4 regions of the Vreelandella titanicae genome follow, and region 2 is predicted to be linked to each of the others. Evidence: predicted binding sites of a transcription regulator. Region 2 holds the regulator's gene; each other region holds the start of a gene.
What was found. Region 2 encodes FliA, which starts transcription of late flagellar genes. Its sites were predicted from a motif close to CTAAAGTTNNNNNNNNNNCNGCCGATA; they were not measured.
Positions count from the first base shown of each region.

Region 1: a site for FliA is predicted at 3,065-3,091, ahead of HZS52_RS15065 (DUF4019 domain-containing protein). Genes of this name have one in related genera too.
Region 3: a site for FliA is predicted at 2,397-2,423, ahead of HZS52_RS23460 (MbtH family protein). Genes of this name have one in related genera too.
Region 4: a site for FliA is predicted at 3,131-3,157, ahead of HZS52_RS09325 (flagellin N-terminal helical domain-containing protein). Genes of this name have one in related genera too.

Region 1 is NZ_CP059082.1:3,273,036-3,278,188, reverse strand. It holds partial or broken gene HZS52_RS15080 (antibiotic biosynthesis monooxygenase family protein) at 1-75, opposite strand, end outside; gene HZS52_RS15075 (slipin family protein) at 200-988, opposite strand; gene HZS52_RS15070 (NfeD family protein) at 1,035-2,393, opposite strand; gene HZS52_RS15065 (DUF4019 domain-containing protein) at 2,600-3,007, opposite strand; gene HZS52_RS15060 (class I SAM-dependent DNA methyltransferase) at 3,209-3,952, shown strand; gene HZS52_RS15055 (LysE family translocator) at 3,963-4,577, opposite strand; gene HZS52_RS24755 (GNAT family N-acetyltransferase) at 4,595-4,969, opposite strand; gene HZS52_RS15045 (GNAT family N-acetyltransferase) at 5,112-5,153, shown strand, end outside.
Region 2 is NZ_CP059082.1:780,982-786,134, forward strand. It holds gene HZS52_RS03705 (sensor domain-containing diguanylate cyclase) at 1-1,683, opposite strand, end outside; gene HZS52_RS03710 (OmpA/MotB family protein) at 1,707-2,381, opposite strand; gene HZS52_RS03715 (motility protein A) at 2,387-3,208, opposite strand; gene HZS52_RS03720 (RNA polymerase sigma factor FliA) at 3,249-3,950, opposite strand; gene HZS52_RS03725 (flagellar protein FlhE) at 3,977-4,408, opposite strand; gene HZS52_RS03730 (C15 family peptidase) at 4,434-5,006, opposite strand; gene flhF (flagellar biosynthesis GTPase FlhF) at 5,003-5,153, opposite strand, start outside.
Region 3 is NZ_CP059082.1:5,098,620-5,103,772, forward strand. It holds gene HZS52_RS23445 (TauD/TfdA family dioxygenase) at 1-635, opposite strand, end outside; gene HZS52_RS23450 (4'-phosphopantetheinyl transferase family protein) at 568-1,380, opposite strand; gene HZS52_RS23455 (thioesterase II family protein) at 1,358-2,098, opposite strand; gene HZS52_RS23460 (MbtH family protein) at 2,088-2,333, opposite strand; gene HZS52_RS23465 (FecR/PupR family sigma factor regulator) at 2,585-2,803, opposite strand; gene HZS52_RS23470 (RNA polymerase factor sigma-70) at 2,915-3,442, opposite strand; gene HZS52_RS23475 (ATP-binding protein) at 3,698-5,153, shown strand, end outside.
Region 4 is NZ_CP059082.1:2,017,513-2,022,665, forward strand. It holds gene fliD (flagellar filament capping protein FliD) at 115-1,521, shown strand; gene fliD (flagellar filament capping protein FliD) at 1,704-3,056, shown strand; gene HZS52_RS09325 (flagellin N-terminal helical domain-containing protein) at 3,228-4,109, shown strand; gene HZS52_RS09330 (glycosyltransferase) at 4,333-5,153, shown strand, end outside.

The sequences.
Region 1 (5,153 bases), 2.5 Mb from region 2:
ATCGACCTCGGTGCGTAGTGAAGTGAAAATAACGGCGTAGTAAGGCGGTTCAAGGGTAGTGGCAATCAGGGACATGGCATCACCGGGATCCTTGGATCAGAGGCTTCGAAGCATATCCCATGAAACAAAAAATGTATTCAGGGAGCCCACTGCCAGTTGCTGCCAAACCGTACCACAGGCAGTGGGAAGAGCTGTGAGCCTAGGCGTCATCCTGCGCCTTACCAGGCGTCGCTGCCGTATGCTTGGCTTTCATATCCTTGAACGCTTCCATAATGTCCATTGGTAATGGGAAGACAATGGTTGACGCGTTTTTATTGCTCATGTCGCTCATGGTTTGCAGGTAGCGCAGTTGCAGCGCGGCAGAGTTTTCCTGCATGACATTGGCCGCCTCGACCAGTTTCTTGGATGCTTGCAGTTCCCCTTCGGCGTGAATCACCTTAGCGCGACGCTCACGCTCCGCCTCTGCCTGGCGCGCAATGGCGCGAATCATGCTCTCATCCAAATCTACATGCTTAATTTCAACATTGGCGACCTTGATACCCCACGCTTCGGTTTGGGTATCGATGATTTCCTGGATATCGTCGTTGAGCTTATCGCGCTCGGAAAGCATCTCATCCAGATCATGCTTACCCAGCACGGAGCGCAAAGTGGTCTGTGCTAGTTGACTGGTCGCCTGGGTAAAATTCTCGACTTGAATGATCGCCTTTTCTGGATCGACGACGCGGAAATAAAGCACCGCATTAACTTTAACGGTGACGTTATCCTGAGAGATTACGTCCTGTTCCGGCACATCCATGGTAATGACGCGCAGATCCACCACCTCCATCTTCTGAATGGCGGGGATCACAATGACTAGCCCAGGCCCTTTCACTATCTGATAACGCCCCAGAAAGAACACTACGCCGCGTTTATATTCTGGCAGTATGCGAATAGAGGCGGCGATCAACATCACCACCAGCACGACAGGAACTAAATACGAAATAATCATTGGACACCTCGTTTAGCTGTGGGTCGGTTATGTCAGAAAGTGGGCACTAGCGGGGCGTCACATATACCGTTAAGCCATCAAGGCGCACCACCACAAGCTTTTCACCTCGTTTGACTGGCACATCGCTCACTGCGTTCCAGCGCTCGCCATGCAGCCTTACATGGCCGCTGGTCTCAAAATCATCCAGTGCAACCGCATCTGCGCCGATTAACTGCTCCGCGCCAGTGTGTGCCGGACGACGGCGCAGCGTTGCAAAGCGTGTTAACGTCCATAGCATTAGCCCCCCGGACACCAATGCCACACCACCGATTAGTGGTAGCGAAATGGCAAGATGCTCCGCGTCCATCAGCATTACCGAACCAAGTACAAAGGCAATGATGCCGCCAACCCCCAGCACGCCGAAGCTAGGCATAAATGCCTCACCCACCATCAACGCCAGCCCGACCACCATCAGCGCAAGCCCGGCGTAGTTAATCGGCAGCACCTGAAACGCAAACAGGGCGAGCAGCAAGCAAATCAAGCCAATGGTGCCGGGGAACAGGCTGCCGGGATTGGCCAGCTCGAAAACCAGCCCGTAAAAGCCGATGACCATCAAGAAGAAGGCTATGTTGGGATTAGTGATCAGCGATAGCACCTGGGTGCGCCAATCAGGGTCGAAGCGTTCAATGGTGAGGCCTGCGGTCTCAAGCGTAGCATCGCCACTTTCCATGACCACGCTCATGCCGTCAATCTGCTCAAGGAGATCGTCAAGATCGCGCGCCACCACATTGATGACGTTCTGCTCCAGCGCCTCGCTGGCAGTGAAATTGACCGCATTGCGCACGGCCTCTTCAGCCCAATCGGCATTGCGATCATGGCGTTCCGCTAGGCTGCGGATAAAGCTCACCGCATCTTCCATCACCTTGCGTTCCATGGCGCTGCCCTCGCCATCCGACTCCTCAGCCGAATTATCTTCTTCGTCTTCATCGCTGCCGAGCAGCCCACCGCCCATCTGTACCGGCGTGGCCGAGCCGAGATGCGTCGAGGGGGCCATGGCAGCCACGTGGCTACCGTAAAGTAGATAGGTGCCCGCGCTTGCCGCTCGCGCACCACTGGGGAAAACGTACATCACCACGGGAATGTCAGCGTTGAGCATCTCGCGAATCATGTCGCGGGTGGTGTCGACCAACCCGCCGGGGGTATCGAGCTCGACGATCACCACCTCACTGCCCTGCTCGCGGGCTTTATCCAGCCCACGCTCAAAGTAGTCCTTGGTAGCCGGGCCGATGGCGCCTTCAATATTAAGCACCAGAACGCTTGGTGAAGCGCTTTGTGCCATGGCCTGCCATGTAAACGACATAGTAGCCATTAGCAAACTGGCAACCATCAACCAGAGCCAGTGCGGTTTGAGAGAAAGGGTTTGCATACCCACTCCTCGCATTCAACGCCTTGAACATTCCCGTCTGAATCTGCAGCCTATCCATAGCAACATACACAAGGCTATCTACTCAACGTAGCAGCCAAATTGAGCTTCGTCATGAACAACGTGATGGCAGGATTCGAGGGGAAAAGGAGCCTGAACCAAGGCAATGCTGCAAACCAGAGGTGGTTGCAGTATTTTTGAGGAGTCGGTTAGTTCAAGTAATAACCACTAACTTTCCACGTGCCCTCTTCCAAGTGAGGAGTGATGGTTTCCGTAATCTGCGATGATCTGTTTTCAAAACGTGTTTGGAACGTCAAAACCGCGTAGTCATCTCTTGGAGCCCCAGGCATAGAGGTTTCGCGGACAACGCTTACTCGCCGACGCGACTGAACCGCACCAAAGTCACGACGCGCTGCACCAATCGTCCGTTCTAACATGTGCGGTGAAAGCGGCTTTTTTAGTAGTGAAGATGACGATTCCCATGCCTGCTCATACTGACCGCTATCGATGGCTTCTAGCCACGCCAACGCCGCCGCCTCTGCCGCACTCGAGTTTGCCTGCGCTTGGTTAGACAGAATGAGAAGCAAGGTGATGATAAAGATCAGCATTTTCGGCATAACGGGCACTCTCGGCATTTAGCAACGACCAGAGAAATCTCGATGGTCTTAGGTATATATCGGTCATCGTCAGAGTTTCTTTAGGGCTGCAAGATGTATTTGCGTAATCGTTAAACTCCAAGCTGTGCCTGCTTCTCAAACCCTACTCGCTCGTTTACTATGCGCCACCCACCCTATTTCAGTTGCCACTATTAGGTCACTATGTCCGTCAATGCCCTCTATACCGACCTTTCTGGCTACTACGATTTGATGTGCGTGGATATCGACTATCAAGCGCAAAGCCACGCCATTCGCAGGCTGCATCAGATTTTCGGTAACGGCGGAACGACACACCTAGATTTAGCCTGTGGCACCGGCCCACACGTGCGCCATTTTATTGATTTTGGATACGCCAGCAGCGGGCTTGATATTAATCAACCCATGCTGGATATTGCCGCCACGCGTTGTTCAGAAGCACACTTCACGTTGCAAGATATGAGTGACTTCAAGGCCAACGAGCCTCAAGACTTAATCACCTGCTTTTTATACTCAATCCACTACAACGATGGGATTGAAAAGCTAAAAGCGTGTATATCCAGTACTCATTGTGCCCTCAAGTCTGGTGGTATTTTCTGTTTTAACGCAGTCGATAAAGACAAAATCGATAACGCTTTATCTGTTAAACACAGCGCCCAACAAGAAAGCGATTTATTCACGTTCCGCTCGGGATGGCACTACAGTGGCCAAGGTGAAAAGCAGTCGCTTAGGCTCAGCATTGAAAAAGCCAACGCTGAAGGAACACAGCTATGGAACGACGAACACCCCATGGTAGCCGTCAGCTTTGCGGAGTTAAGCGCACTCTTAGCGCCTCACTTTGAGGTTCATGTGTTTGAGCACAACTATGAAAAAATCATCCCCTGGGATAACGCCTCTGGAAACGCTATTTTTGTCTGTGTGAAGGTTTAGTCGTCTTCGACTAGCGGTTCTCCACTTTCTCAAGAAATATCACTGATAACCCCGCTGCAATGAACATTGCTCCAGCGCCCATATTCAGGCCTTGAATTACGCGCGGACGACTCTCCAACCAGCGCGCAAACATAGATGAAAAGAGACCCAGCACGGCGAATATAGCGAATGCCATAAAAGCAAACCAAGCACCTAGCAATAGCGTTTGCAACGCAATCGATCCCTGCGCCGGCGATACAAATTGAGGAATAAATGCCAAGATAAATAGCGCGGGCTTCGGATTAAGCACGTTGGTTAGAAACCCAGTGGTTAAAACCACGCGGTAAGACAAACGACGATGCGATGAAAATGCAATCAAGTCTCTGGAACGTAATGCTTTAATACCTAACCAAATCAAATACCCGGCCCCAATCAATTTAACGGCGCTAAAGGCAACGGCAGAGGTCTGGATAAGAGCCGCCAAACCAAGAAAAGCGACAACCACATGCACCATCAGCCCCATTCCAGCTCCTACGCTGGAGACACAAGCCGCTAGACGCCCCTGGCTAAGTCCACGACTAACGGCGAGTATATTATCAGGCCCCGGCACTAGAATTATTAAAACGCATGCGGCAGTGAAAGCCATCCATGTTTCGATTGGTATCATGTCTCTCTCCTATCCCAAAACTTACGCTTACCCGTATTAATGGCAAAACCGTGCGTGCGCATCGGATGGGGCGTTATGCATTGAACCCTACCTGATACCTCTGCTTGCTTGGGCTGAATCCTGAAGACTCGTAGAACCTGTGTCGCGGGGTCTTTAGACCTCGTCATAAGCGCCGCTTTATAACAGCCAGCTTGCTGGGCAAAGTCTATAGCACACCTAAGATTGGCCTTACCGATACGTTGCTTGCGGTGATCCTTGGAAACAATCACATTTTCAATGATTGCATGCGGTCGACCAGACCAATTCAAATTAGCACACATATTTACGGTACAGGTACCCATCATGCCATTATCAGTGAAGGTACTAACGATGCATCCCCCCTTTATGATATTGAACCAAAGACCCGCGGCAATTCCTCATCCACTACTGAAGTTGCCTCATCCCTGCAAATAAAAATTAATTCACTGCGTCTGTGACCAATGGTCATTTCTCTTTGAATCTAGGAGCCAGTATATGAACGTTCTGATTCAGAAAGGCTTTAACCTTGAGAAGGCT
Region 2 (5,153 bases):
CAGCACATCGTCACCCACGCTATGGCCGTGAGCATCGTTGATCTGCTTAAAGTTATCCACATCGAACAGTAGCAAGGCAAAAGCGGCCGCATAGCGCCTGGCAGCCACCAGCTCTGCATTGATCGCTTCTTCGATGCGGTAACGGTTCCACACCTTGGTTAGAGGATCGAAATGGGCTAATTGCTCAAGACGTTGGTTGGCTTCGGCAAGGGCTTTGCGTTCGTGCTCCAGGTGCATATTCAGTGAGCTAATTTCATAGGCAGAAATCGCCAGCGTCAGGTCTTCCCCCAAGTCTACCGCCGCTAAGCGCTCTACCCGCAGCCACGCTTCACTTCTGCCGACTACCTCTTCAGACCAAGCAACCGATGGAGCCAATATCACGGCCGGTTTAGGGTTGGTTGTAGGCTGCATCGCCCAATACAGCGTTTCCACCTGCTCGGGGCGAAAAAAAATCAGCCAGGCGCGCTGGGTCGAACTCATTGGCAGCGGCACTGCTAGAGCCCCACACTGCTCGGGCATGGCTAGCGAAGCGGTTAACGTCTCTTTGCCGATTTCGCGCGTGCACCAAGGGCCGCTATGTACATGAGTTCTTTCCAGGCGCAGCACAAACTGGCTTATCGCTTCTGGAGTCGGCGTCACACCCGCTTGATAAGCGCCACCATTCACCCACAGCACCACGCCATGGGCGCGAAACAGCTTCATCCAGATAGCCGCCTGCTCATGAAGTAACTGTTGGGGACTTTGCGGCTCGCTGCGCGCTCGCGCACTGAGCACGAGGCTATCCTGAACCCGTTGTAGGTAGCGGGCTTCTTGACGCGCCCGTAGCAACAGCATGCGCTGGGTGGCCATTTGCACGAGGGTGCGAACGGCATCACGCACGGGGGGTTCAACCGAGTGCGGTGCTGGCGAATGGCAAAACACTAGACCCCATAAGCCAGTATCCCCCTGCATGGCCAAACTGAATGACCCACGCACCCCCAGGCGATTTAAATATCGCTGCCGCTCAGGGGCAGGGGCGCGTAAAAAGCTGCCGCTAAGGCTCACTCCCGAGTAGGCGGGAGTCAGCGTTTCAGGCGGCGCATCGACGTCTTCAATTAACCGAACGGGGTAATGTTGGTAACTTTTGCGTAAGGCGACAGGGAAGTCGCTTGAGGGGAAGCGCTGACCCAACAGCGAGGGCAGCTGGTTGCCCAGCGCTTCGGCAACCATTAAACCATGCCAATCACTGTCGAAATGGCACACGGTGACGCGATCATGGCCAGTGAGCTGTTGAATAGCGTTAACCAAGCAGTCGAGCAGCTCTTCCTGGTGGGTTGCGTCGGCTAAATGCATCAGCCGCTCATTGACTGTGCCAAGCAGGCGGCGCTTACCTTGGGGGTTGAGTGACTCAATCTCGACGATGACCTTCCCACCTGCTCGGTAAGCATAGAGCTGAAAACGCATGTTGCTATGCTTGGAACGAATAAACACCAGCGGGCCGGAGAGTTTCTGCTGCCCCTGCAACTCGCGGCGCACCCGCTGGCTTAGCCGTTTTCCTAACACATAGGCAAGAGTGTGCGGCCCATTTTCAGGGCGCTCAATACCGGTCAAGCGGGTTAAGTTGGTGCTACTGGCTTGAATGCGGCGACAATCGGCATCTAAAACCAGCAGAGCTCCAAACGACTGCAACCGCGGGTGGTACATGGACACAAACGTGGCCTCGCAATCTATTCACCCTCGACCTGCTGCCTTAGCAACAACTCTACGCGACGGTTGGCAGCTCGGCCCTCCGCCGTTGCGTTCGGTTCCATGGGTTGGGTGTCGGCATAACCGACGGCCCGCATACGAGAGATATTGAATCCTTGGCGCTCTAAATGCCTCACCACAGCGATAGCCCGCGCTGATGAAAGCTCCCAATTAGAGGGGAAGCGGGCCGTTGAAATAGGCACGCTGTCGGTGTGGCCTTCTACCGAAATCTGACCGTCAAAACGGGTCAGCACATCGATAAGGCTTTCTACCACCTCTTGCCCACGGGAAGTCAGTACAGCTTGACCGCTGGGAAATAAAAGGCTGGTATCAATACGTAACGTGACCCCTTCACTCCCTTGCGAAACACTGACACCGGGGATGTCGAGCCCATCAAACTGCGGCTGAACCCCTGAATGGCGGGGCTGAATACCAGTGGCTAGAGACGCCAGCGGCAATGATGATACAGCGCTAGCCGAGCGCATGAAAGCAGTATCAGCCGCCTCACCGCCTCCCGGCGGTGTCAGTGAAAGCAGCAGCACAAAGAGCGTGATTAGCAGCGTCAGCACATCCAAATAGCTGGTTAGCCAACCCTCGTCACCATCGCCTGGCGACGGCGTCATTTCCAGTGCGTGGCGCGTATCACGGTCAAGCATCTGGCCTACCCCTTCGCCGCCGCACTAACCGACGAATCAGGCCTTGGTTTGACGCTGTTATCACGGATCTCATCGTGATAGTTAGCTACAAACGAGTTGAGGGTCTCTTCAATAAACGACGGCAGGCGGCGCTTGGTAATCAGCGAAATACCTTCCAGCACCATGTTCATGGTAATCAGCCGCTCTTCGGTGCGGCGCTCGAGTTTCACCGCAATCGGCTTAAACACCAAGTTGGCGAGTAAAATGCCGTAGAAGGTGGTGAGCAGGGCCACCGCCATGCGCGGGCCGATCACCTGCAGGTCGCCTGCGTCCATGACTTCCAGCATATTGACCAGCCCCACCAGGGTGCCGATCATGCCAAATGCGGGTGCATAGGTGGCCATGGTACGGAATATTTGTGCCTCGGCATGCTCACGCGCTTTAAGACGGGCAATGCGCCAACGCAGCATGTCAAAAATTTCATCCTCTTTGGTGTTGGCAATGACCAGTTGGATCCCGGTACGCAAAAACGGGTTTCGGGTATGCTCCAACTCGCGCTCGACCGCACGTACATCGCCCTTAAACCAGAGTCGCGACATATCCACCAATTCGCGGATATCGTCACGCATATAGGTATTTTCGCGCCGGAATACCAAGCCCACCAACCGTACGACGCGGAGCACCTCTTTCAGCGGATAGCTGATAAAGGTTGCCGCTAGGGTACCGGTCACCACAATGGCCAAACCCGGCAAATTGATAAAACTTTCAGGGGACTCTGCGGTGAAAAACAGCACGCTCACCAACAGTAGTATGCTGGCAAATATGCCTATCAGCGTCGAAGGGTTCATCCACGGCTCCTTGCCGGTCACAAGTGAGTAAAAAGAGGTGTTATGCCGAGTCGTGTAAACGCGCGCGTAAGCGGCTGACGGCTTGGCTGTGCAGTTGTGAAACGCGTGACTCCGTGACACCCAACACAGCCCCTACTTCCTTAAGGTTGAGTTCTTCTTGGTAGTACAGAGCCATTAGCAGCTTTTCACGCTCTGGCAGCGCTTCAATTGCCTCAATCAACGTTTGTCGTTGCTGGCCGTCTAGCAACTGCTCGAACGGTGAATTAGCCAATTCATTATTGCTAGGCTCGCCACCGTCGGCCACCAGCTCTTCAAACGGCAACAGTTGACCACTGTTGGTGTCGTTGAGGAGCTGCTGATACTCACTCAACGGCATTTCAAGGTGTTGGGCGATTTCGTTCTCTTCTGGTGCCCGTCCGAGCTGTTGCTCTAATTGACGAACGGCACTGTCAACCGCTCGCGCTGAGCGGCGCACGCTGCGGGGCAACCAGTCGCGGGTACGTAATTCATCCATCATTGCACCGCGAATACGCTGACTGGCAAACGTCGCGAACGTTGCCCCCTGGGTGGCATCGAAGCGCCCCAGCGCTTCCAGCAGCCCTACCATCCCGGCTTGAATAAGGTCGTCGAGCTCAATACTGGCTGGCAAACGGACCTGAAGCGTCAAGGCCTGACGTCGTACCAGTGGCATGTATTGCGTCAACAGCTCACTCTGTTTGATCCTGCCTTGTGCTGTGTACATCCTCTCGCCTCGCGTCTATCCAGCCTTCACTGATAGTTCACAATCATTTGCAGCCCCTGGACACGAACAGGCCGCTGCCCCGGACGTAAAGCGAAGCGAAAATGCAACGGCGCATCCGCGGCAAACCCCGCCAGGGCAGTGGTAGTCCCCCGCATGCCAGCTAACGCAACGCACTGCTCAGGATGGCACAGCCAAGCGTTTAATAACGCACCAGGGGGATATTGAAACTGCCAATGAATACGCCCGAGCTGTGCTGACTCCACATTGTTAGCAGCAGCAGGTGGGGTAGCGTTTTGGCTAGCGCTTGACCGATCACTCATCGCTACCATCAGACCTGGTATCTGGCTGCTCCAGCTACCGGGTGTCGCCTGGGCGTTTCCCGTTACCCCTGCTAGTAGACACCCTGTCAGCAGTACTGGGCTCAGTAGCAGTCTCCCTCTTAATAGCCAGCTTAGCATGCTTGGTCTCCTCGGCAGAGTGCGCTCATCGTGCAAGTACCAACAGCTCCATATTTAAGTAGTAATCAGCTGCCTCACGCAAGTTATTGAGCAACCCTTGACGCGGCAAGTGCGGCTCGTGGAGCGCCAGCAAACGGCGCGGCCCGCCACGCTCATGTAGTTGACGCAAGGTACGGAACATGGAAGCAAAGGTATCGGCATCGCTACTGATCCACAGTGCCCAACGGCTGTATTGATCGCAAAGTTGGGCTAGGTCGGCCGTTTCGGCCATGACGATATGAATATCCCAATCCTCAGGATCACCGGCCCAGCTTCGACCTAACGTCGACCACTGCCCTAATCGTGCTTTAACCTTGTTCACCTGGGCTGCACCACTACCCGGTAGTCCGACCACAATAAGCGGAATTTTGGGCCGGTGCGCTACCACCGTTGCTGGCTCTTCCACCGCTGCAGCTGTCGGCTTTAACAGAGAGCTAGGCTGTTCAGATTCCGGCACGTGTTCTGCCGCCGCAACATCAACTGTACCCTCAGCTTGCTGCTGTTGGCGCTGCAGGTTTGCCCACTTGCGTAGACCCGATGCTTGATCCTGTTCGCTCACGCCACGCCCTCTCGACTAACACTGCCCATTTGACGAATCGCATCTCGTGCCATAAAGGCGTAGACCAGTGCATCAAGCATGCCGGTATCGCGGCGGCGACGGCTGTTGCCTAATAGGTTGAGCAGATCGCCACGCAGCGTCTGCGCC
Region 3 (5,153 bases), 960 kb from region 2:
CGCAGGTCGCCATCAGGCTTCCACTCACAGCGAATACCCGCGCGCTGGCAGAATGCCTCCACTTCGGCGCGGTCTTCGGTGTTAAACACCTTTTGCCAAGGCATATCGAAATCGCCGTAGTTGCGTACGTAGAGAATGCCGGGGGCAAAGCGCTCGCGGATCTCTGCGGGCATACGGCGGTAAATAGCGCGGCTATCGGCAATGGGGGTTTCACCGCCCTCGGGAGAAGCGGTGACACAGTGGAACCAGATTTTCATCGGCCACTCGCGGGTGTAGGCCTGCTCATTGTGGAGGGGAATATGTTGATGGGCGGGGTATTCGGTGGAGGTATAAATGCCTGACGAAACCGCTGAGCGTGGCGTAGAAGCGAACTCATAGCTCAGCAGAGGATGACCAAAGGCGGCAGCAAACTGCTGAAAATCGTCCACGGAGGGAACATCGAAGCCTCTTAGCAACACCCCGCCGACTCTGGCCACCAGCGTCTCAATATCCGCGCGCAACTCGCCAAAGGCTTCCAGCAGTGGCTGCCCTGGGTAGGAGGGAGAAATCATAATGGGCAGCTCCGAATCAGCAGGCCCCTGACGTTTGGATATGGTGTTGGTTTGTTGCGTTGGTGTTGCGCTTTGGCTGTCCATTATTGATCTCCTGAAAATTCGTTGAGTAGCGTTTGCCCTGGGCGTTTGTGTGGGAATAGCCTGAATCGACATAGCCTGAATCGATATAACCCAGGGCAGCGGCATAGCCACTCGGCGCTGGCAGCGGCCATGCTTGCAAAGGTGATGACACGGGAAGCGAGTGCTCAAGGTGATAGGTGCCTGGCGACCCTAAAGAGGAAGTGATCGAGAGCGCCTGCAAATGATCAGCGATGCCCAGGCCCAGGGCTTTGAGCACCGCCTCTTTAACCACCCAGCGCTCCATGAAGGGCAGTGCGATGCCGTCGCGTGCGTGGTCGAGCTGCTCACTCGGCGATAGCACCAGCCCTTGCAGCGGCGCCAGTTCGGCCTCGGGTCGGCAACGCTCAATATCGACCCCCACCGCTCCGCCGGGAGCAATCGCGATCAGGGCGACATGGCCAGAGTGGGAGACATTGAAAGCAGGCCCATCAGCGTTTTCCAACGCTGGTTTGCCGTAAGCGTTCTGAGTGAACACCAACTTTTCTGGCGCTATACCGGTGTGCGCTGATAGCAGTCGCCGCAGGGCCGCTCGAGTCGCCACGGCGCGTACGACATCGGCGTGACGGCGAAGCCGCTGGGCGCGCTGCCACTCGGCTCGACTCAGCAACCGATCATCTTCGTCAGCCACCGGGGCGTTCAGACCGAGCGATAAGCGCCAGACTTCAAGCCCCTCAGGAGCCCCTTCAGCTAACTGCAGGCGCTGCATGGGGCACCTCCTCAAGCCGTCGAGTCAGCGCCCGTTCGATAGTCTCCAGCACTTGTGCTTGCTGCTGGCGAATAAAGAAGTGCCCTCCTTCGAACCAGTTCAACGAGAACGCCCCGCCCGCTTCTCGCTGCCACGCCTCTAGACGCTCTCTTTCGATATCGTCATCGCGCCCAGCGAACACCTGTAAGGGATAACCAAGCGGCGACCCGCCGCGATAGCGGAAACTGCGGCAGAGGCTATAGTCCGCCTCCAACACATCGAGAGTGAGGCGCAGCAGTTCCGGGCTTGCGAATACCTCCTCTGGGGTGCCGCCCTGCTGGCGTAGATCCGCAATCAGGGCTTTGTCGTTATCAAGGCCCGCCAAGCGGTCTGAATCGCGCATTGAGGGCCCCGCGCTGCCTGAGGCGAACAGCATCCGCGGCTGAGGTCGCCCTACATCGCGCAAGCGAGCTGCCATGCCGTAGGCCAACAACGCCCCCATGCTGTGACCGAACAGGGCAAAGTCGCCGCGCATCCGCGTTGCCTGCTCTTCGCACAGCCGCACGACCTGGGTCTCGAAGTCATCGATGAGCGACTCACCCAGGCGCTCACCACGCCCAGGCAGCTCGACGGGATATACCTCGATCCAGGCGGGCAACTGACGCTTCCAGCGCAGATACATGGTGGCGCTAGCCCCGGCACAGGGCAGGCAGAGCAGCCTTAAACGCTTAACCTGCATCCACCTGCTCCGCCTCAGCGTTAGCCTGCTCATCCATCCACTGGCGCAGCGACAGTGGCCGCATATCAGTCCAGGTCTTTTCGACGTAGTCGAGGCAGGTTGGCTTATCGCCGAGTACGCCGGTATCGGTCCAGCCAGCGGGAATCGCTTTCCATTCTGGCCAGAGGGAGTACTGCTCTTCGTGGTTGACTAATACGCGGAAGACACCATCTTCACGATCAAAACAGCTTGTCATGGGACTAACCTCATCGTTGCCAAAGGAATGAGAAATAAAACGCAATTACTTCTCATTACTCAATGACGAGTGAAGCGTCAGAAAATTTAATGCTGGGGGAGGAAAAGAGGAAAAATAAGGGGAGGGGCGGGGCCGCTAGGGCGTCGGTATAGAATTACTTATGCCAGGCTAAGAATTGCACCAGTAGGAGGCAGCTTTAGCTCGCGATCATTTAGAACAATCGAAGGAGGGGAATAAAAAACAGGGACTGATCAACTGCGCTCATCACCACTTGGAATCATCCCCGTTAGCAGCCATAGCTGTTCGGCTTCACGAAATACACGGCGGTGCTGAGAAGAAGCCGCTAACCACGCATGAAGCGCCTCGCGATCAGCGTCGCTCAACGTCTCTTCATGCTCGCGCATCAGCCAGTCTAGCGCCGTTTGCCAAACGGCATCATCGCCGCTGTCGTTATCCATCGTTACTGTCAAACCTCGCTACTGCTGCCTGCTGAACACCTGTCTCGGGAAGCGTGTAATATTATCAACGCTATTTGCTGACAGTGTAACAAAGCGACAACAAAGAAGGGACGGAACGTGGGCTTACCGATCTGGCAACATCTGACCTTGTAGCGACTGGCGGCAATGTGTCAGTGCATCGCGAATCATAAAATTAACTAACGTGGTGGAAATACCTAACAAGTGGGCCACTTCCCGCTGCGTATGACTTCCCGAACGATAGAGCTCAAAAGCGCGCCGCGTACGCTCGGGCAGCTCGTCCAACGCGTCCACCACCTGTGCCAAGGCCTGGCGGTCAATCGCGATCACCTCTGGAGAGTGTGACGCGTAAGAGGTGGTATCCCCCTCCTCTTCTTTTGCAAACAAAGTTGACTCAAACGCCGAACGGCGGCAACGGTCAATGGCGAGGTTGCGCACCACACGTGACACGTAAGATATGGGCTGCTTCACCTCAAAAAGCGTGGTTGCTTCCGAAATTTTTAGATAGGCGTCCTGCACGACATCATCGGCTTGATCAGCATTGCCCAATACTCTTGCGGCGACACAGCAGAGCCGGGGCCGCTGATTAACGAAGATATCTTCTAACTCAGCGCTCCAGGTCTGGGTATCCACAGCTCGGCCTCCTGCCTTGATTAACACCACGGAATAAATGGCAATAATTATTATTTGCGTTAGAGCCTGACAAGTCAACTGGTGAGAGCTAACTCACTTTTTATAACGATATGCTTGTTGGCAGCACTACTTCATGAGATGTTTCTCGTCTCCTCTCCAGCCCTTGTTACTTCGTTGCCACCAACGCCTTTACCTTAGCTGCGAACAACACTCGGCGCGCTGACAACTCGTGGCTAGGCATTTCAGCCCCTGAGCATGCTAAACTACTGCTGCTCGTATCGCTGTTTCTTGCTCTGGAGACCCACCGTGACGGATGCCCACCGCCGTAAGTTACCCATCGGGATTCAGACGTTCTCGGATATCCGCGAAGGGAACTATTACTACGTCGATAAGACACCGCACATTGAGCGTTTGGTTAACCAGAACAAATACTACTTCCTCTCGCGGCCACGCCGCTTCGGCAAAAGTCTCTTGCTGGACACCCTGCGCTGCCTGTTTGAAGGTCGCCAGGCGCTGTTCGAAGGGCTGTATCTCCACGACAGGTGGGACTGGCAGCAGCGCTACCCGGTGATTCGTATTAGCTTTGCCGATGGCGTGATGCAGGGCCGTGAAGGGCTGGATGAGCGTATTCGTGAGCAGCTACGCGTTCAACGAGAGCGACTCGGCATTACCCACCACCATAAAACCGATATACCGGGTGAATTTTCCGCCCTCATTCGTGCCGCCCACCAGCAGAGTGGTCAGCGGGTGGTCATCCTGATTGACGAGTACGACAAACCGATTCTGGATAACATCCTGGCGCCGGAGCGTGCCCGGGAACTGCGCGAGGGCTTGAAGAACCTTTACAGCGTTATTAAAGACGCCGATCCGCACCTGCACTTCGTGCTGCTTACCGGCGTGTCCAAATTCAGTAAGGTCAGCCTTTTCTCAGGATTGAATAACCTCAACGATATCACTCTGGATGCCCCCTTCAGCACGATTTGCGGCTATACCGACGAGGACATTGACACGGTGTTCACCGCTGAGTTGCCCGGCCTTGATCGCGAGGCGATCCGCCAGTGGTATAACGGCTACCGCTGGGGTGGCCGTGAGGTAACGTCCGTCTACAATCCCTTCGACGTGCTGTTACTGTTTCAGAAACGCGAGTTCGGCCCGTACTGGTTTGAGTCTGCCACACCGACGTTTTTGGTGGATATCCTCAAGCAGCGCGGAGTATTTACCCCGTCATTGGATCATTGGGAAACCGAGTATGAATTGCTCAGCCAGTTTGATGTTGACCAGATCAGCACTGAAGGTCTGCTGTTTCAAACCGGCTACCTCACCATTCAACAAGTAGAAGAGCCTCTGCGGGGCTACCGCCAGTACACCCTTGGCTTCCCTAACCGCGAAGTCGAAACCAGCCTCAACCATGCGCTGCTGCCGTCACTGGGGGTCGAGAACGCCCCACGCGAGCGCAGAACACTGTTTCGTCATTTAAGCCAGCACGACCTGGCCGGATTGGAAACGCACCTCAAAGCGCTCTACGCAGGTCTGCCCCACGACTGGTACCGCAACAATCCCATCGCCAAATACGAAGGGCATTATGCCAGCGTCTTTTACAGCCACTTTGCGGCCTTGGGGCTGGATGTAACCGTGGAGGACGCCAGCCACCATGGCAAGGTGGATATGAGCGTGGACTTTGGTGGGCATATCTACCTGTTTGAGTTCAAAG
Region 4 (5,153 bases), 1.2 Mb from region 2:
TTACGTTTCATTACTTTTAATAACGTCTTGACACGAAAAAAGAAGAAGAATATTTAAGTTATTCTTCACCTAGCCGAGGTTTTAAGGTAATCGTATTAAAAACAGTGCTACGTATTGCTTAATGAAGGAACGCGAATCGTAGCTACATGTATTCAAAAAAGGCATTGGTTTATGGCTGCTATTACATCACTAGGCATCGGTTCTGGTTTGGATCTGAATGGCTTGCTGGAGCAATTAAAAACGGCAGAACAAGCAAAGCTTGAGCCTATTGCGGAACAGCTCCAGTCTGAAGATACGAAAATATCTGCCTATGGTAAGTTGCAAAGCGCGCTTGAGCAGTTTCAAAGCTCAGCCGAAGCACTCAATGATGGGGCGTCATTCGAGAGCCTAACAACCAATGTAGAAGGCAGTGCTGTTGGCGCTGTTAGCAGCAATGAGGCCCAGCCAGGTCAGTACGAAGTACAGGTCGGCCAGTTAGCTACAGCCAGTAGCCTAGTAACAGAGCGTTTGGAAACAGCAGACGAAAGCATAGTGACTGGGGAGCAGTCATTAACCTTTACTCTTGCTGACGGAGCTATGGATCCCATTACCATTGCCGATGGCAGTTCCCTTGAAGATATGCGTGATGCTATCAATCAACAGAGTGATGGCCGCTTAAGCGCCTCTATTATCAACGACGGTGAAGGGTATCGTCTTGCAGTAAATTCGACGGAAACGGGTGCGGACGCGAGTATTGAAAGCACAAACTTTTCAGACATTCTTGCTGGCGATGTACAAACGACTGATGCCCAGGTAGTTCAAGCGGGTCAGGATGCAGAGTTTAACGTCAATGGAATTGACATTGTCAGCCCTACCAATCAAGTGGAAGGCGCTATTCAAGGCATTACCCTGAACTTATCTGAGGCGGGTGCAACAAGCACAGTCAGCGTTGAGCAAGATAGTGAAGCTATCCGCGAGCAGGTCACGGCCTTTGTTGATGACTTCAACACGCTCAAGGACACCATTACCAGCTTGACAGCGTTTGACGAAGAGACTGGGCAGGCGGCGGGGTTGAACGCCGATGCCACGACTCGTGCGGTTGAACGAGAGCTTCGTCAAACAATTAGCAGTGTTGTCGGCGGCGATGGCTTTAGCGTGTTGTCGGATGTAGGAATTTCGCTTCAAGTAGACGGCAAGCTGGAGATTGACGAAGATAAATTAGATAGCATTGTTGCTAATCAGCCAGATCAGCTAGCCAATTTTTTTGCAGGCGATAGCGAAGAGGGTGGCATGGCAGGGCAAATAGCCTCATCGCTTGAAAGCTTGGTTGGAACAGGTGGCCGTCTTGAAAGTGCCGTTGATTCGTCTGAGAGTCGCTTTGCTTCGTTAGAAGACCGATATGCGACAACGGAAAGCCGTATCGAACAAACCGTTGAGCGTTATCGCACGCAGTTTCAAGCGATGGACAGCATGGTAGCTCAAATGAACTCAACCAGTGCTTATCTGACCCAGCAGTTTGCAGCGCTTGATCAGCAAAGTTAAAATTAGCCTGATAAACCAGCTAAATTAATAGATTACAAGATGCCCTGCACTATGTGCTGGGCATTTTTCTTTGCAATGCTTTAAAAACAGCTTAAAAAAAGGCATTACCTCTAAAGTTTGTTCCTCCGCAGCCGATAGATTACCTAGACACCTTTCTCTACTTCTTATAAGGAATGAGCCCCATGGCATCGATCACAGCACTCGGTGTAGGTTCTGGATTGGATCTTTCAGGTTTGGTGGATCAGCTAAAAGCGGCCGAACAGCAAAAGCTTGTGCCTATTCTAGAGCAGAAAAGCGCTCAGCAAACCAAGATTTCTGCCTATGGGCGCCTAGAGTCAGCAATGGATAGGGTGCAAACCTCTATTGCTGCGCTGAACGATGCCGCTACATTTAAGCAGCAAAAAAGCACCGTGATGGGCGATGGCGTATTGGCGACCACAGGCGAAACCGCTAACGCAGGGCGCTATGAAGTCACCGTTACCCAATTGGCACGCGCAGGCAGCGCTGCTTCCAACAGTGTAGCGCTAGACCAAGAGCTAACAGCCGCCGATGCGACACTAACGCTTAACTTTGGTGCTGGCGGAACACAAACAAGCTACGATGTTGCTATTTCAGCGGGCAGTACGCTGGCGGATGTCCGTGACCAGATCAATGCGGATAAAGAGTCTGGTGTCACTGCTTCTATCGTTAATGATGGCACTGGATACCGCTTAGCGCTGAGCTCAAAAGAGACGGGCCAAAATGCTTCACTGGAGGGTTTCTCAGGCTTAGCATCGCTGACCATGGATGCAGCCACCCAGCGTTCAGGTCAGGACGCTGAGCTGAATGTTAATGGCATTGCTATCACCAGTAAAACCAACCGGGTTGAAGAGGCCATTCAGGGCGTAACGCTTGATCTCACAGAGGCCTCTGGAGACCCCGTTACGCTGGTAATCGAGCGTGATGAAGCATCGCTGAGAGAAGCTATTGACGACTTCGTTAGTAACTACAACGAAATGAAATCCACCGTTGGTCGAATGACCGCCTACAACGGCGAAGGCGAAACGTCTGGCGAACTAATTGGCGACCGCACCGTGCGTACCATTGAAGACCGACTACGCCGGGATATTACTGACAACCTCGGCACCGGCGATATTTCACGCCTTTCACAACTGGGCATCGCCATTGATGAGAAGGGGCGATTAAAGGTCGATGAGGATAAGTTGGACGATGCGGTGGCCAACAACCCAGAGGGGCTATCTGCCTTCTTTGCGGGCGAAACCGAAGAAGGCGGCTTTGCGGGGCGCTTAAACGCCACGCTTGAAGGCATTACGGCAGAAAACGGCATCATTCAAAGCTCAGTGACTAGTGCTGAGCAGCGGGTTGACAGCCTAGATGTGCGCAAGCTGCGTATGGAGGCAAGTATCGAGCGAAGCACAGAGCGTTACCGCAAGCAGTTTGGGCAATTGGATGGCTTGATCGCCCAAATGAACTCAATGAGCAGCTACCTCTCCCAGCAGTTCAGCATGCTGGGTAATATGCAGAACAGCAATTAAGAGAGTAGTTCAGAGCGCAGTTGAAAGGGCAGTTGAAATAGTTACAGTGAATTACATAAAAAAGCGTATTTTTTCTAAAGAATTTGGCGGGCCTGCCGTTAATTAATATAACGGCGACGCAAGCGCCGCTAAGCAGGCCACAAGGCCAGTTAATCTTCGAGGAGCACTCACATGTCTGTAATCAACACTAACATTACGGCCCTGATTGGCCAGAACAACCTTTCCAACTCTCAGTCTATGCTGGCTAAAGCGCAAGAGCGTTTGTCTTCAGGCTTGCGTATTAACAGCGCCGCTGACGATGCTGCTGGCCAGGCCATCGCCAACAAAATGACTGCTCAGATTAAAGGCATGGATCAGGCTAGCCGTAATGCAAGCGACGGTATCTCTCTGGTACAGACCATGGAAGGCGGCCTTGACCAAGTCAACGACAATATGCAGCGTATTCGTGAGCTAGCGGTACAGGGTGCCAACGACACCAACACTGCAGATGATCGCGCAGCCATTGAAACCGAAATCAATGAGCGTTTAGCTGAAATCGATCGTGTGGCTGGTAGCAATAACTTCAACGGCACTAGCCTGCTGAACTCTGGTGGCGCTAGCTTAAGTATTCAGGTTGGTTCTAATACTAACGCTGAAGATGTTATTACCGTGGACACAGTTAATGCGACTACAGTGGGTCTTGGCCTAGTATCGGGATCAAGCGGCTCTCTTGCGGTCTCTGGTGGTGCTACAGTAATTGACGGTTCTGGAGCTTCTGGTGCAGTTACGCATGATGATTTCCAGAACATAATTGATGCCGTCGATGCATCTACAGAGTCACTGGATACCAGCCGCGCGACTTTAGGTGCTACGCTTAATCGCTTCGATTCGGTGATCGATAACCTGGCAACGACGTCTACCAACCTCTCCGAAGCTCGTTCACGTATCGAAGATGCCGATTACGCGGTGGAAGTGTCGAATATGACGCGTGCGAATATTCTACAGCAGGCGGGTACTTCCATGCTGGCACAGGCTAACCAGACGCCACAGTCTGTACTGTCTCTGCTGGGCTAATAGCTTAGCCGCTAAGCTTCACATGAAAGTAACGACGGGGCCAATTGGCCCCGTTTTTTGTCGTTAAGTGTTTCGTTAAAAATTAGCTTCTTAAGCATGTTCCAGCCTCTTGTCGAGCTTGATCGCGTGAACACCTACTTAAATACCGGCGCATTCGCGCCTTTGATTGCCGCACTAGCACAGTAAGCTAGGCATATTGCCATTTTTCCCTGTGAGCCGCTTCATGGTTAAGAACACCTCCTTATCTGCTACTCAAAAGCGCAAACCCCGTTTGCTTTGGGCCAATCCTTACTGCCTGCTTGATACTTCCAGTGGGGCCAGCATGACTGTGCGGCAAATGCTGTTGCAGCTAGCGGCCCACGGCTATGACGTGCAGGTGTTGGGTGCCACTGTATTTGATAATCCTAAGGGGATGGGGCGGCTCAAGGAGCAATTTCCCGACTTAAGTGCTCATCAGCACCAATTGATTCAAGCCGAAGATGGACCGCTATCGCATCAATTGGTGGTCAGTTTTAGCCACAACCGTAATCACTTTACTACGCATGAAGAAGGGCTTTGGTATAGCCAGTACCTTTATATGCTGGATTCCTTTAAGCCGGATGTAGTGTGGTTCTATGGCGGCCAAACGCTGGACTTGCTAATTGCCGATGAAGCCCGTGATCGCGGCATCCCTGTCGCTTTCTATCTGGCAAACGGCAGTTACAAGGCACCGCGCTGGTGCCGTGATGTGGATTTAATCCTTACCGACAGCCAGGCCACAGCGGATATGTACCGCAAAGAGGTCGGCTATACCGCCAAGCCCGTGGGCAAGTTTATAGCCCCGGGGAACTTTGTTGCTGAACATCATGAACGTAAGCGTTTACTGTTTGTTAACCCTAGTTTGCAAAAGGGCGCCAGCGTATTTGTGCAGTTGGCAGAGAAGCTGGAGCGCGAAAGGCCCGATATTAAGCTTGAGGTAGTGGAAGCCCGAGCCGACTGGCCAGCCGTGCTGCGGGAAACCACCCGCAAAATGGGGGAACAGCGTAGCGCGTTAAGTAATGTTGT